Regions from separate parts of the Pseudorhizobium halotolerans genome, predicted to be linked through region 2. Evidence: predicted binding sites of a transcription regulator. Region 2 holds the regulator's gene; each other region holds the start of a gene.
The links. The regulator LexA, encoded in region 2, represses DNA repair genes until DNA is damaged. The targets are predictions, from matches to a motif close to TGTTCNNNNTGTGTTCNG.
Positions count from the first base shown of each region.

Region 1: the regulator LexA is predicted to act here: its motif matches at 2,177-2,194, upstream of FN060_RS21985 (PA0069 family radical SAM protein).
Region 3: the regulator LexA is predicted to act here: its motif matches at 2,250-2,267, upstream of FN060_RS02930 (ImuA family protein).

Region 1 is NZ_CABFWE030000016.1:348,329-353,592, forward strand. Features, by position in the region: gene FN060_RS21975 (F0F1 ATP synthase subunit B) at 1-70, shown strand, start outside; gene FN060_RS21980 (ribonuclease HII) at 140-805, opposite strand; gene FN060_RS21985 (PA0069 family radical SAM protein) at 961-2,118, opposite strand; gene FN060_RS21990 (glycosyltransferase family protein) at 2,248-2,766, shown strand; gene moaB (molybdenum cofactor biosynthesis protein B) at 2,770-3,318, opposite strand; gene FN060_RS22000 (4-(cytidine 5'-diphospho)-2-C-methyl-D-erythritol kinase) at 3,320-4,213, opposite strand; gene FN060_RS22005 (tetratricopeptide repeat protein) at 4,231-5,264, opposite strand, start outside.
Region 2 is NZ_CABFWE030000005.1:464,517-469,780, reverse strand. Features, by position in the region: gene pdhA (pyruvate dehydrogenase (acetyl-transferring) E1 component subunit alpha) at 1-112, opposite strand, end outside; gene FN060_RS07210 (FtsB family cell division protein) at 263-580, opposite strand; gene eno (phosphopyruvate hydratase) at 715-1,989, opposite strand; gene kdsA (3-deoxy-8-phosphooctulonate synthase) at 2,085-2,933, opposite strand; gene lexA (transcriptional repressor LexA) at 3,134-3,850, shown strand; gene FN060_RS07190 (ComEC/Rec2 family competence protein) at 3,831-5,264, opposite strand, start outside.
Region 3 is NZ_CABFWE030000002.1:76,188-81,451, reverse strand. Features, by position in the region: gene FN060_RS02940 (error-prone DNA polymerase) at 1-8, opposite strand, end outside; gene FN060_RS02935 (Y-family DNA polymerase) at 8-1,522, opposite strand; gene FN060_RS02930 (ImuA family protein) at 1,443-2,204, opposite strand; gene FN060_RS23020 (hypothetical protein) at 2,379-2,645, shown strand; gene dinB (DNA polymerase IV) at 2,649-3,740, shown strand; gene FN060_RS02915 (SOS response-associated peptidase family protein) at 3,737-4,234, opposite strand; gene FN060_RS02910 (SOS response-associated peptidase) at 4,292-4,882, shown strand; gene FN060_RS02905 (poly-gamma-glutamate hydrolase family protein) at 4,975-5,264, opposite strand, start outside.

The sequences.
Region 1 (5,264 bases), on a different contig from region 2:
GGCCGATGCCGGTACGCAGGAAACGCTGTTCAAAGACTCGCTCGGAAAAGTCCAGTCGCGACTGAACTGACTATCGGTAGCTGAATCGAAAAAGGGCCGTGCATTGCGCGGCCCTTTTTCGTTGCTCTGTCTGGGCAGGCTAGTCCGCAGCCTCATCCTTGCGGAGGGGGCGGAAGCTCATCCTGTGCAGCAGGCAGGGTCCGTGGGCTTCGATCCCCGCGCGATGCTGTGGCGTCGCATAGCCGGCATGGCTGTTGAACCCGTAGAGCGGGAAAACCTGGTGTGCCCGCGTCATCATCCGGTCTCGCGTGACCTTGGCGATGATCGACGCGGCTGCGATCGATACCGATCGGGCATCCCCCTGGATGACTGCACGTCCGGGGCAGCAGAGACCCTGTGGTACGTCCCGACCGTCTGCAAGAACATAGGCCGGTAGGATCGAAAGGCCGGCCACGGCCCGGCGCATCGCATCAAGGCTCGCGCGCAGGATGTTTCGCTCGTCGATGTGCCGGGGTCCCGAAGCGGCGATCGAGACATCGGCAGTGGCCATGATCGCTTCAAAGAGTTCCTCGCGCCGCGCAGCGGTCAGCTGCTTGGAATCATTGAGACCGTCGGGAATGTTGTTGGGATCGAGGATGACGGCTGCTGCGACAACAGGGCCTGCCAATGGGCCGCGGCCGGCTTCGTCCGTTCCTGCCACTGGCCAGTGGCCGGCATTGCGGGCGACAAGTTCCAGGCTGAAGTCCGGGACGAGCGGGACGTCATCGAACAGCATCGGAGAATCGGGGGACGTGCGAGCCAACATGGCGGCAGACTCGCACGCCCACCCGACCTCCTGCAAGCCCCGGCCGGTGTGATGCGGCACACTGTCCCGCCACGGGGAGGCGGGGCCGGGGTGTTTCGGATACGGAGGAGGCGGCATCCGCACCGAAATCTGGAGCAATCAAGAACCTTCGTTCGTCAGAGCAGCGACAGCTGGATCCCACCTCCATCCGGGCGGATGAAGAGATCATCGCGTAGCGGCAGGCCACGACGCCCCATGCCGAGCCGCTTCGTCGTCATGTCGAACCGGCGACCAATTTGCCACGCATAGGGGCCGGAGCCCTTCATCCGCTTGCCAAAGTCGGCGTCGTAATCCTTGCCGCCGCGCATCGAGCGCACCAGCGACATGACGTGCCGGTAGCGGTCGGGATAGTTGCGAAGCAGCCAGTCGCGAAACAGCGGGCTTACCTCCAACGGCAGGCGCAGAAGGACGTAGCTCGCTTCCCGGGCACCCGCCGCGTGCCCCGCGTCCAGGATGCGCTCGATCTCGTGGTCGTTCAGCGCCGGAATGATCGGAGCAACCATGACGGCGGTCGGAACACCCGCATCGTTCAATGCCCTGATCGCCTCTAGACGCTTGGTGGGCGTCGATGCGCGTGGCTCCATCGTCCGCGCCAGCTTCCTGTCGAGGGTGGTGACTGAAATGCCGACCTTCGCCAATCCTTTCGCGGCCATGTCCGAGAGGATGTCGAGGTCGCGCGCGATTAGCGCGGACTTCGTGACGATCGCAACCGGATGATTGGCCTTGTGAAGAACCTCCAGGATCTGACGCATGATCCGCCATTCGCGCTCGATCGGCTGGTAGGGATCGGTATTCGTGCCGATTGCGATGGCGCGGACCTTGTAGTCCGGGCGGCTGAGCTCGCGCTCCAGTAGCTTCGGCACGTCCGGCTTGGCGAAGAGCTTCGCCTCGAAGTCCAGCCCGGCGGACAATCCCATGAAGCTGTGGGTCGGGCGTGCAAAGCAATAGATGCAGCCGTGCTCGCAACCGCGATAGGGATTGATGGAGCGGTCGAAGGAGATATCGGGTGAATCGTTCCGCGTGATTGCCGTGCGGGGCTTTTCCACCTGCACGTCCGTCGTGAACGGTGCCAGTTCCTCAAGCGACTGCCACCCGTCGTCGAACGCCTCGCGCCGTTCCTGCTCGAACCGGCCGCTCGGATTCAGCCCGGCGCCGCGGCCGCGCCGCCGGTCGATCTCGATGCGAAGGCCTGAGGATTTCACCAGGCAATCGGCAATATCTGCCGTATGGGCAGGTGCGAAGGCATCCTGCCGCAGATGGGTCAGCTCATTCATGTGACGCTCCGAAGGGCCTTTCTGCTTGCCCGCCTGATTAAATTCCTAAGGCAGAAATGAGAACAATGCAAGAACAAACTTGGAGGAGTGGATGTGGAAAAGACGATGATGATACGATAGAAGCAGTCCATGCTGACTGTCTTGATGGAATGCAGGGACCATGAAGCCGAACTCGCCCAGACCCTTTCCGGTCTGGTTTCGGGTGCGGTGGAGGGGCTTGTCAGCGATGTAGCAGTCCTCGATCTAGGGTCCTCCGACGGCTCGGCAAGGGTCGCCGATGCGGCGGGATGCAGGTTTTACCGCGAGTGGGTTCTTTCCGATGTCCTGCTGGCTGCCCGAGGTGAATGGTTGCTCTTCATCGAGCCGGGTGCGCGTCTGCAGAAGGGATGGATCGACGAGGTGATGGAGTACATCGCGTCGGGCAGCAGGCCAGCCCGCTTCTCCCTTGCCCGCCATTGCCGCCGTCCGTTCCTGAAGCGACTCGTCGGGAGGGCGCAGCCGCTCGAGCACGGCGTCCTGCTGACGAAGCGGCAGGCGCTGAGCAACGTCGCGCCAGGAATGGACGTCAAAGCTCTGGTGAACGGGCTCAAGGCGGTCAGGCTGTCCAGCGAACTGATTCCCGCCCGCTCGCTGCGTGCGGCGGGTTGAGCCTCAGCCGGCCCCTCGCTTCAGGTGCTCGTCGAGGCGCGGCATGATCTCTATGAAGTTGCAGGGCATGTGCCTGTAGTCGAGCTGGGCCTCCAGGATGCCGTCCCAGGCGTCCTTGCAAGCACCGGGCGACCCTGGCAGGACAAAGATGAAGGTGGCGTTCGCCACCCCGCCGGTGGCCCTGGACTGGATGGTCGAGGTCCCGATCTTGTCATAGGAAATGCGGTGAAACACTTCCGAAAAGCCATCCATCCGCTTCTCGAACAGGGGCTCCAGCGCCTCCGGCGTGACATCCCGCCCCGTAAATCCGGTTCCGCCGGTCGTGATGACGACGTCGATCTGGGGATCGAGCGCCCATGTGCGCACCTGGGCGGCGATCTTCTCCTTGTCGTCGGTGACGATGGCGCGGGCCTTCAACACGTGCCCAGCCTTCTCGATCCGGGCGACGAGTGTATCCCCGGAACGGTCGTCATTCGGCGTGCGGGTATCGGAGACGGTCAGGACGGCAATGCCGACGGGGATGAAGGGACGGCTCTCGTCGATACGGTTCATGTCACGATCCGGCAATGGTTTCTGTCGAGGCAAAGTACCAGTCGGGCATTGCGGCCTGCAACATGCCCACGGCGTGATCGGCGCTTGGCCGGGAATCGAATATACCGAAGCACGTGGCGCCGGATCCTGACATGCGCGTCAGCACCGCACCTCGGCTTCGCAGGAGATCGCATAGTTCCCCAATCTCCGGCACCAGTTCGCTGGCAGGACCCTGGAGGTCATTCCGCGCGGCCGCGAGGCTCGATATCCAGTCGCATGGATCATTCAAGACCAGCCCCGGGTTCTGGCTGGACGCGAGGCGAGAGAACACCTCCGGCGTGGAGATGCCTCGCAGAGGATTGGCGAGCGCCATGGCAAAGCGCGGCATGGCCGTCAAAGGCGACAGCTTCTCGCCTATGCCGCTTGCGATCAAAGGTCTGCCTGCCAGGCACATGGGGACGTCCGCCCCGATCGACAGCGCCAGGGCCTCGATCTCGTCAGTGCCGACGCCGCCTGCGCTCCAGAGCCGCAAGAGCCCTCTCAGCGTCGCTGCCGCGTCAGCGGAACCGCCACCGATCCCGGATGCGACCGGCAGGTTCTTTTCGAGATGGATGGCGACGGCCGGGGCCTCGAAGCCTCTGGCTTGCAGCAGACGACGCAGTCCATCGCGCGCGCGGGCCACTAGATTGTCGGGGCCACCGGTGATGGCAGGGGCGAAGGGCCCCGACAGGCTCAGGCGATCCTCGTCGGCGAGCGAGAAGGTCAGATGATCGCCGATATCGGCAAAGGTAACGATGCTCTCTATCAGGTGATAGCCGTCCGGCCGCTGCCCGGTCACGTGAAGCGCCAGGTTGATCTTTGCCGGCGCAAGTTCGGTGACCGGGAGGTTTACCAGCTCCGCACCAGAACCATGCAAGGAGGGCCGCATGGCTGTCAGGATTTGTTGTCTGCCGGCGCGGGTGCAGGGGTCGCAGGCTCCTCCGGACGCTTGTCGGCGGTTGTCGCGGTTGGATCGAGCGGCGGCAGGCCCTTGTCGATCTTCTCCTTGATCTGGTCACGGTTGACGTCGTCGCCCTCGGAGATCAGTGCCCGGTTCCACTGGTAGACGGCTTCGAGCTTCCGGCCGACCCGCCAGTAGGCATCGCCCAGGTGGTCGTTGATCGTGGCGTCTCCGGCCCGCAACTGTACGGCCCGTTCCAGTTCCGCTACCGCATCCTCGAAACGACCCATGCGATAATAAGCCCAGCCGAGCGAATCGACGATATAGCCGTCGTCAGGACGAAGCTCGACCGCGCGGCGGATCATGTCGAGGCCCTCCTCGAGATTGCGGTTCATGTCGACCCAGGAGTAGCCGAGATAATTGAGGACCTGCGGCTGTTCCGGGTTCAGCTCCAGCGCCTTCTTGAAGTTTGGCTCTGCCTGATCCCATTTCTTCAGGCGCTCATAGGCAATTCCGCGCTGGAAGAAGATGGTCCAGTCACCCTGCTTGGGAACGGGTCCGATCACCTCTACGGCCTTGTCGTAGTTCGCCGCCATTTCCTTGTAGTCCTTGGCGTCGGACAGCACGCTGCCATAGGCGAGGTAGCTACGGAGGTCGGACGGGTCGGCAGCGATCAGCGCCTTGAGGTGCTGACGCGCCTCCTCGACCTTTTCGGAGCCGGCAAGGGCGAGCCCAAGCTGGAGTTCGGAAATCCGCCGCATGGGAGAATTGGCAGGCACCTTCTCGTAATAGCTGATCGCCTGCTCCGGCTTCTCAAGCTTCTCGGCGATCCCGCCGAGGAGGATCAGTGTGTCGGCGCTTTCCGGATCAAGCGCGTGCGAAACCTGCAGGTAGAGCGACACCATGTCCTCGGCGCCCTGGCGATTGAGCGCAGCGCCGATGGAAAACAGCACGGAGGCAGCGCCCTGCGAGGCGTCCGTTATCTGCTGGGCGGGCTTCTCGCCACTCTCGATGCTTTCGCGCAGGG
Region 2 (5,264 bases):
GGAGCTCCTGCTCCTTGTCGAACTCGGCGATGGTACCGCCGGTGAAGTCTTTTCTTGCAGGCTTTGCCGCGGATTTGCGGCCGGATACAGACGCGGTTTTTCTCGGCGCCATTCATCCCTCCCTCATGTGCTGCAGGTCTTGTTCAGGCCGTTACCATAGGGAAGAAAAGGCACCCCAGCAATGCCATAAATGCATGGCTCGCATTCCGTACAACCCGCTGATAATACAATATTAATTCAGATTAACCGAAATCTGGTTAACCTAGAAATAGTTGTTGAAGATCACGATTTCGTCCTCGCGCGCGACGTTCAACTGGTAACGCGCGATCTCGTCCAGCATGTCTTTTTCCAGCGAACCGTCACTGAGGAGCTGCACCTGACGCTCAAGAGCCTGCCGCTTCTCGGTCAGTCGCGCAAGTTCCGCCAAGCGATCGAGCCGCTGCCGCTCGAAGTTTTCGGTAGCAATGAGCCCGAGCTCGCCGTTGACCGAATGATAACCGAAATACGAAAGGAAGGCGACGGTTATGAGCGGGAGCACGAATCGACCGAGTTTTCTTTCCTTATGGTGCTTGGTCCACATGCCCCGCGACATCCTCGAAACGCATTACGATGTGTCAAATTCGCAGAACTTGCTTAAGCAATCGTTGACCGCCCGAAACGCAGAAAGCCCGGCGAACCGGGCTTTCCTTGCGAACTTAATGTTTGCCTGATGAATCAGGCCTTGAGAATGGACCTGCCGGCATAGACTGCCTGCGGCCCCAGCATTTCCTCGATGCGGATCAGCTGGTTGTACTTGGCAAGCCGGTCCGAACGCGAGAGCGATCCGGTCTTGATCTGCCCGCAATTGGTGGCGACCGCCAGATCGGCGATCGTCGAATCCTCGGTTTCGCCCGAGCGGTGCGACATGACCGCGGTATAGGCGGCCTTGTGTGCGGTCTCTACGGCATCCAGCGTTTCGGTCAGAGAGCCGATCTGGTTGACCTTGACGAGGATGGAGTTGGCGACACCCATCTTGATGCCGTCGCGCAGGCGCGCGGAGTTCGTGACGAAAAGATCGTCGCCAACGAGCTGGCACTTGGAGCCGACGAGATCGGTGAGCGACTTCCAGCCATCCCAGTCGTCCTCGGCCATGCCGTCCTCGATGGAGATGATCGGATACTTTCCGACGAGTTCCGCCAGGTATTCGGCCATGGCACCGGGTTCCAACGTGCGGCCCTCGCCTTCCATGGCGTACTTGCCGTCCTTGAAGAATTCAGTCGAGGCGCAATCCAGTGCGAGGCATACATCGTCACCGGGCTTGTAGCCGGCCTTTTCCACCGAGCGCATGATGAAGTCGAGGGCTTCCGGTGCGCTCTTCAGGCCGGGGGCAAAGCCACCTTCGTCGCCGACATTGGTGTTGTGGCCCTGGGAGGCGAGTTCCTTCTTCAGGACGTGGAAGACTTCCGCACCGATACGAACCGCATCGCGAAGGCTCTCCGCGCCAACCGGCATGATCATGAATTCCTGGAAGTCGATCGGATTGTCGGCATGGGCGCCGCCGTTGATGATGTTCATCATCGGTACCGGCAGGACGTGTGCGCCGGCGCCCCCGACATAGCGGTAGAGCGGCAGGCCGGAGGAATCAGCTGCTGCCTTGGCGACGGCGAGCGAGACGCCCAGGATGGCATTGGCGCCGAGGCGCGACTTGTTGGGTGTGCCATCGAGTGCGATCAAAGTCTTGTCGATGTGGATCTGGCTTTCGGCATCGAAGCCGCCAATGGCATCGAAGATCTCGGTATTGACCGCCTCGACCGCCTTCTCAACGCCCTTGCCACCATAGCGCTTGCCGCCATCGCGCAGTTCCACCGCCTCGTGGGCCCCGGTGGAAGCACCCGAGGGGACAGCCGCGCGGCCCATGCTGCCATCCTCCAGGTAGACATCGACCTCCACAGTCGGATTGCCGCGGCTGTCGAGGATTTCGCGTGCGATGATATCGGTAATGGCGGTCATGATCTCTCCCTGAGGTAAACCCAATGCCCTGCGGTCATCGACAATGTCTCTTAATCGATGACAGGCGAATTACAATCCGGCTCCCGCTGCGGCGCCTAGGCGGCCTTGGCCACGGCATCGAAGGCCAGAAGCTTTTCCAGGAGCCGTCGCATGTCCTTCAGATGAACCATGTTGGGGCCATCGGAGGGCGCATTGTCCGGGTCCTCGTGCGTCTCGATGAACAGGCCGGCAACGCCGACAGCGACGGCTGCGCGGGCGAGCGTCTCGACGAACTCACGCTGGCCACCGGATGAACCGCCCTGCCCGCCGGGCTGCTGCACGGAATGCGTTGCATCGAAGACCACCGGCGAGCCCATCGCGGCCATGATCGGCAGCGAACGCATGTCGGAGACGAGCGTATTGTAGCCGAAGGAGGCGCCACGCTCGCAGAGAAGCACGTTCGGATTGCCGCTTGCCGTGAATTTAGCCTGGACGTTCTTCATGTCCCAGGGCGCTAGGAACTGGCCCTTCTTAACGTTGATGGCGCGACCGGTCTTCGCGGCGGCGATCAGCAGATCGGTCTGGCGGCAAAGGAAGGCGGGTATCTGCAGGATATCGACCGTGGGCGCGACCAGTGCGCACTGTTCTTCCGTGTGAATGTCGGTGAGAACCGGGAAGCCGAATTCCCTCTTGAGGTCGGCAAAGATTTCCATCGCGCTGTCCAGGCCGATGCCGCGCTTACCCGACAACGATGTCCGGTTCGCCTTGTCGAAGGAGGACTTGTAGACAAGGCCGATCCCGAGCTCGGCGCAGAGCTCCTTGAGCCTTCCGGCGATCATGAAGGCGTGGTCGCGGCTTTCCATCTGGCAGGGGCCGGCAATCAGCGAGAAGCGAGCCTGCTGGGAGAACAACACGCGGCCCTGGCCTTCACCCACGAAAACTTCGGGATTGGGCTTAACGTCCATGGCGGCACTCCTTTCAAGCGGGCATCTGCTCCGTCGCGTGGACCCGGCTGCGGCGGACGCGATGTCCATAACAGCAACCACCGCCTCTGTCACGGAGCCAAGGCATAAGCACGCCGACGCAGCTGGAACTTTAGCCTTGCGGAACACACCCGGAACATATATGGTCTGTTCCGTATTTGTTTCATCGTCAGGGAACCCGGATGCTCACGCGCAAACAGCAGGAACTGCTTCTTTTCATTCACGAGAGGATGAAGGAGTCGGGCGTGCCTCCGTCCTTCGACGAAATGAAGGATGCGCTCGACCTGGCGTCGAAGTCGGGCATTCACCGGCTGATCACTGCGCTCGAGGAGCGCGGCTTCATCCGCCGGCTGCCCAATCGGGCGCGGGCACTTGAGGTCATAAAGCTGCCGGAAGCCTACAGCACCAGCCTGCAGCCGCGCCGCGGCTTCTCGCCGAGCGTCATCGAGGGCAGCCTCGGCAAGCAGAAGCCGGCGCCGGCCCCCTCGCCGATCGCCGCAAGCAACGAGAACGCAAGCACGAGCGTGCCGGTCATGGGACGTATCGCGGCGGGCGTGCCGATCTCGGCGATCCAGAACAATACGCACGACATTGCGGTTCCTGTCGAAATGCTTGGCGCCGGCGAGCACTATGCACTGGAGGTCAAGGGCGACTCGATGATCGAGGCGGGGATCCTGGATGGGGATACGGTCATCATCCGCAACGGCCAGACGGCCAGCCCCGGAGACATTGTCGTGGCTCTCGTCGATGACGAGGAGGCAACGCTGAAGCGGTTCCGCCGCCGCGGTGCCTCGATCGCGCTGGAGGCTGCCAACCCGGCCTATGAGACTCGCATCCTTCCCGCCGATCGGGTGAAGGTTCAGGGAAAGCTCGTCGGCCTCATCCGCCGCTACCACTGATCATTCGCAGCAGCGCTAAGGGAAGCGTTTGGTCGAAGCTGTCATTTCGCCAGTCATAGAGACGGTGGCTGGTCCATGGACGGCGGGTTCCGGCACTTGCCGCGTTGACCCGCCACAGGGACGGGTCGGGACTGCCGTTCAGATAGATTTCGATCGCGCCAGTCTTTCTCAGGCTTGCGGCGTTCAGCAGCACGGCACCCGCGCGACATTCGTCGAACCGCGCGCGAGGGGCGACAACCAGCGCCGCCAGATCGCAGGCGCTTCCTGCTAGTCGCGGATCCTCGACCACGGCAATACTGACTCCGCCCTCATGGGCTACCGCCACGCACCACAGCTTGGGCAGGCAATGGAATCGACCCGCATCAGCTGCGGCGAGAGCGAGCATCGACGACATTTCCGACCGGATCCGGTCACGCTGTTCGTCGATCAGGGCGGCTTTCGCGGAAGGATCGCCTGCCGCCGCAATGCCAATGTCACTTGCCGGAGACATGACCGGAGCGACGGGCTCGGGAAGCAGCAGGGCGCGCTGCCACTGGTCGAAGATGAAGGCTGGCGGGCGCGCACGGTTGGTGGCAAGAACGCTGCCCCGCAGTGCTACGAGCGCGCCGTCGTCGGAGATCAGAATATCAGGTTGGGGCAATCGGTTCGCCTGCGAGCTCAGCGCGAAGGCGAGCGCCATGATCGGCACGCCGACCAGCCTAAGCCGAGTACGCAACAGGGCGATCAGGAAGCCGATCGAGGCGATCGACAGGAACCAGGGATGCTGCCGGCCGGTGCCGACGTCTCCACCCCAGGCAGCCACGTGCTTTGCGACCGCGATGACCGCCTCCAGCCCCAGACCCATCAATTTCAGGAGGGGCGCGTCGAGCCCGAGCGGCATCAACAACATACCGAGCAGGCCAGCCGGCATGACCACGAAGGAGATGATCGGCATCACGGCGAGGTTGGCCGCCAGGCCATAGCCGGCAAGCCGGTGAAAGTGCTCCATCGAATAGATCGCCGTCGACAGGCCGCCGATCAGCGAGGTGGCGAAAATCCCCGCCATCCAGTGCCAGCCGGTCAGCACCGGCGCGAGCCTGCCGCGGGCGAAGATCGATGGTTCGGGATCCTCCCCTGCGCCGCGCCGGCTCCAATAGGCATAACCCGCGACCAGCGCGGCCGTCGCCGCGAATGACATCTGGAAACTCGGCCCCATGATCTCGGAAGGGGCCATCGCCAGCATGATGAGCGCCGCCAGTGCGATATTGCGAAGGCTGATTGCCGCGCGGTCGAACCATACGGCGATGAGCATCACCGCCATCATCAGGTAGGCTCGCTCTGCGGAGACCGCAAAGCCGGAGACGAGATAGTAGGCAGTGGCCATGAGCAGCGCCCCGGTGGCGGCGATCTTCTTCACCGGCCACGCCTGGGCGAA
Region 3 (5,264 bases), on a different contig from region 2:
TAGCGCATCACGCAAACATCCCGTGCATGAACCACTTATGCGATCCTGTTTCCGCATCGACGCCGTCGCCGGATCGGAAAATCCAGAAACGCTCGCCGCTGTCATCCTCGACGACGAAATAGTCGCGGACCGCAACCCATTCGGAGCTGCGTTTCCACCATTCGCCAAAGATCCGCTCCGGTCCGTCGGCGCGCTTCACCCGGCGCCGCTTGCCGCGCCAGGTAAACGAGACCGGCGGATGATCCGGCAAAAGGGCAATCACTTCTATCGGTTCGGGACTCGCCAGAAGTCGAGGCGGTCTTGGCCAATGGAGCGGCCAGGTGGTGCCGTCCTCGTCGGCCGTCGGCGCGATCCGCTGGACGCTGCGCTCCGGAACGTCGCTTGCAACCGGCGCGACGCGGAAAATCCGCTGGCCGCCACGATTGCCAAGGACATCGATGAGCGGCGTCACATCGGTAACCTGCTCTTCAATGAGCGACGACGCCGACTGAGCCTCGATCAGCGGTTCGGCGACGGTTGCGGCGAGGCTGAGCCTCTCGATGCCGAAGCCGGGTTCGATCCTCTCGATGCGATCGCGGAAGAGTTTTGTCACCCAGGCGATATCCCGGACCGGTTTGGCCGTGCCCGCCCGGATCGCCTGCATGGTGTTATCGACGCGATGGACGATGAGGTCGGCGCGTCGTACGCCCAGTCCGCGCTTCTCGAGCTCCAGACAGAGCTGCCGCACCAGACGGCTCACGTATTTCTCAATCGTTTCCGGCGCGCCGATCGGTTCAGCAAAGGATTTTTGGACCTCGACGAGGTCCGCAGGCCGGATCGGATCGATCGGCTCGGCGATATGGGCTAACATCTGGTCGAGACGCCGTGCGACCTCCGGACCGAAGCGCAGGGTCAGCGGTGCGCGCGGCGTGGCGGCAAGATCGCCGACGGTGGCAAAGCCGAGGGTTCGGAGGCTTTGAACAGTTTCCGCCGGCAGCCGCAGAGACGACAGTGGCAGCCGGTTCACGGCCCTGGCGGTCTCGCCGCGCCCGACGATTACCGTCTCACGATCTGTGGTCCGGGCAAGCGCATGCGCGGCCCCCCAGGTATCGGCGATTGCCGCACGGGCAGCGAGACCTCGGCCGCGGAAGCGATTGACGAGGCCCGACAGCATCAGTTCCTCGCCGCCCTGAAGATGATCGGCGCCTTCGGTATCCATGACGATACCATCGGGAGGATCCATCGCGACAACCGGAGAATATTGCGACAAGGCCCAGAGCGTCAGCCGTTCCAGCGTCGCGAGATCAGCCGCCGGATCGGCATCGATCATCACCAGGCCCTGAACCAGCGCCTGCGCCTTGGCGGCCGGCATGGCAACGCGGAGGCCGAGTTTGAGAGCTGCCCCATCGGCCGCCGCAACCCACCGCTTCGAGCCGCTCCTGGCGATCACCACCAGCGGTGTTTCAACCGATAGCGAAGGATCGGCTCGCCTGATCCGGTCGGTCGGCAGTGTCGGAAGAAAGACAGATACGACCCTGGCCATCGCATGCTCCGATAATAAATTCTCCTCCCTCCCCTGCCCGGACCCGCATCAGTTCCACCAGCCATCGCGCCCGCCCGACACCCGGTACGGGCAGCGGCTCGGACGGCAGCACCGAGATCCGCCAGCGGGTTGCCGCCGCGGTCGGCATGCCGAAGTCCGAGGCCTCCGTCTGGCGGCGCCATCGGCGGATCACCAGGCCCAATGTCCCCGACTTCTCCGCCGCAAGCTGCAGCCGGCGCGATGCAGTCATCGGCAGGCGCACCAGTTCGGCGACAACGGCGCCTAGCCCGCCATAGCGCAAGGCCTCCTCGAAGCTTGCGAGCACCGTTTCTTCCCTGTCGCATTCGACGAAGATGACCCGGTCGGGATGAAGCCCGACCTGGGCCAGCGCCGGGAAGAAGAGATCGAAGCGCGTTAGGCACCACACCACTTTGCCGGAGGTGCGGGCGGCGATGCCGCCGATGAAGAGGGCCGCGGCCGCCCCGTCGATCGCGCCGTTGCCACCGCCGGCCATTTCGTGCAGCGCGCCATAGGCGAGCCCACCTCCCGGCAGCTGCGCATCGATCTCCGGGACTCCGAACGGCAAAACGCTTCGATTGCGCAGGGTGCCCCCTTCCAGGCTGGCGATTTTCTCGCGCAACGCGTCGAGGACGGGGTTCGAAGTGGCGACGGCTGCGGTCATGATCTCCTTTACGGCAACCCGTTTTCGGCTTGAGATGGTGAATTATGTTCTGTATTTGTTCTCAAAGCGAAAATGAGTCAATGCGCATGTGGCGCGCGGAAGTTGAGCGAGAGTGCGCATCGAAGAATTCCGTGAATGGATTCAATTCGATGGCAGGAATGGGAATTTTTTCGCATGCGCCGACGGCAGCCTGTGAACGATCTGGGTCCGAGACTGAAGGATCAACACGAGCCGGTCCTTGAATTCATCTGTCGCCGATGTCATCGCCACTGCGCGCTTGAGCGCAAGCAGTTGGTGAAAGCATTTGGTGCCGGTGTAAGCTTCGCGGCAATACGCCGGCGCATGGCGATGGGCTGCGAGCACATGCAAACGCCGGAGGGTGACAAATGCCACGCACACTTCCCATGTCTAGGCGATACAGATGGTCGTGACGAAAGCTAGGCCATGACAAACGACGAAGGCAGCGAGCGGCTGCGCAAGATCGTGCATGTGGATATGGACGCGTTCTACGCATCGGTCGAACAGCGCGACAATCCCGAGCTACGCGGTCTGCCGGTTGCCGTCGGCTATCCTGCCGCCCGCGGTGTGGTGGCGGCCGCCAGCTACGAGGCACGGAAGTTCGGTGTTCATTCGGCGATGCCTTCGGTGACCGCGAAGCGCAAATGCCCCGACCTCATCTTCGTTAGGCCGCGGTTCGACGTCTACAAGGCCGTCTCGTTGCAGATCCGCTCGATCTTTGCCGAATACACGCCGATGATCGAGCCACTGTCGCTCGACGAGGCCTATCTCGACGTCACCGAAAACCTGAAGGGTATGGAGATCGCCACCGAGATCGCCGCGGAAATTCGGGCGAAGATCAAGCGGGTCACCGGCCTCAATGCGTCGGCCGGGATTTCCTACAACAAGTTCCTCGCCAAGATGGCATCCGACCTCAACAAGCCCAATGGTCAGGCTGTCATTACGCCGAAGAACGGGCCGGCCTTCGTCGAGGCCCTCCCCGTCAAGAAATTCCATGGCGTGGGCCCCGCAACGGCCGAAAAGATGCATAGGCTCGAGATCGAGACGGGCGCAGACCTCAAGGAGAAGACGCTCGAGTTCCTGGTCGAACACTTCGGGAAGTCGGGACCATATTTTTATGGAATTGCCCGCGGCATCGACAATCGCCAGGTCAAGCCGAACCGGGTGCGGAAATCCGTCGGCGCGGAAGACACGTTCTCCGAGGATATCCACTCCTTTGAGCCGGCGCGCGAAGGTCTTCAGCCGCTGATCGAGAAAGTCTGGAGCTATTGCGAGGCCAATGAGATCGGCGCCAAGACGGTAACGCTCAAGGTCAAGTATGCCGACTTCAGCCAGATCACCCGCAGCAAGACCGTTACGGCACCTCTGCAAACGATCGGCGATCTCGAGGAGGTGATCGGCCTGCTTCTCGCGCCGATCTTTCCGCCGCGCAGGGGAATCCGTCTGCTTGGCGTCATGCTGTCATCATTGGAACGGCAGACCTCCGAAGTGGCGCCGCAGTTGCGGTTGGCGCTTTAGACCGCCAGCGTTGCCTGGACAGGATCGATCGAGTGGCGCTTGACCCGGAATGTCCCCGCCGGCAGCGGGCGAAGGATTTCATCCTCGGGCACAAGCCCGTCGAGCCAGCCCATGCGTTGATCTCGTGTCAGCACCGCCATCTGTCGGTCGTGAAACGGCGCGAGATCGGCATTCGGCTCGATCGTCAGGATGGCATATGCCTCAGGCCAGTCGTTGATCGCCGGCCGCCAAATCCCCGCGAAGTAGAACCAGTCACCATTGGCGAGGGAAAAGCTGAAGCTCCTATGGCGAAACTCCGAGGCCGGTACCAGGCAGCGGTGGGTCGGAAACATCTTCCCTTCCGATCGAACAACGTTCACGGCGCGCGCACCGCCGTCGCGTGGACGCAGGCCCCACGGCAGCTCCACCATCTCTACATCGCCGTCATGGCACCTTATGATCACGCGGCGCTCATCAAGCGGGGCGTCGGACTGGAAAACCTTTGCGCTCGGCATAGATAGAACATATCAGGAACACCATTGAGAGACAACCAGACCTGAGACGGAGTACGCATGTGCAATGATTATCGGCTGATGGTGGATGCTGCTTCTATCGCAAAGGACTTCGCCGATCTGAAGATTAAGATCCGCTTTGGTGAAGGCATACCGAACCTCGAAGCGCGCGAGGACATCAAGATCACCGATGTCGGGCCGATCGTCAGAACGATCGACGGCGCACGGGATAAGGCCGAGCTCGTGCAGCGGCGCTGGAGCTGGCCTGGGCCGAACAAACGGCCGGTGTACAATTTCCGGTCGGAGGGGCGAGAGTTCAGTTCCAATCGCTGCCTGATCATTGCTGACGGCTTTTACGAGTTCACCGACCCAAAGGATCCGAAGAAGAAGCGCAAGGACAAGTGGCTGTTCACCAAGAAGGACGAACCGATCTTCTGCATTGCCGGCATCTGGCGCGAAACGCCGGAGGTCGGGCAAGCCTTCACCATGCTGACGATGGAGCCGGGACCGGACATCGCGCCGTACCACGACCGTCAGATTGCCATCCTGGAACGCGGCACATGGGCAGACTGGCTCGATCCGACCGTCTCAGCCCAATCGCTGATCAAGCCGCTTGCCGCAGGCACGCTGACGGTGGAGCAGGTCGGCTAATGCAATTATTTCAGCTGAGCAACCGGGAACGTGGATCATGGCTCAGACCTTCGATGAAAGGCTGGAGCGAGTTTCAGGGGGAATCAAAACTTCTAAGCTTTAGCCGCAAGTGAAGTTGGCTCCGTGTGAGAGCCGGCAATCGCTGATCTCAGCGTTGAGACCAGCACCTTCTCGTAAGCAGCGTCCTTCTTGAAAGCTTGTCGAAGCGATAGCGGAATTTCTAGCTGCACGCCTGCCTTGGTGGTGCCGCGGTTACAGATATTGCTAGGGTGGGTGCCCTTAAATCTCGGCGGGTCATAGAGAACCGGAAACCCCGCGTTTTCCAATGCGTCGCCGATTGATTTGCATACCTCGGCATCAAGCCCGCCCATCCAGATTCTTG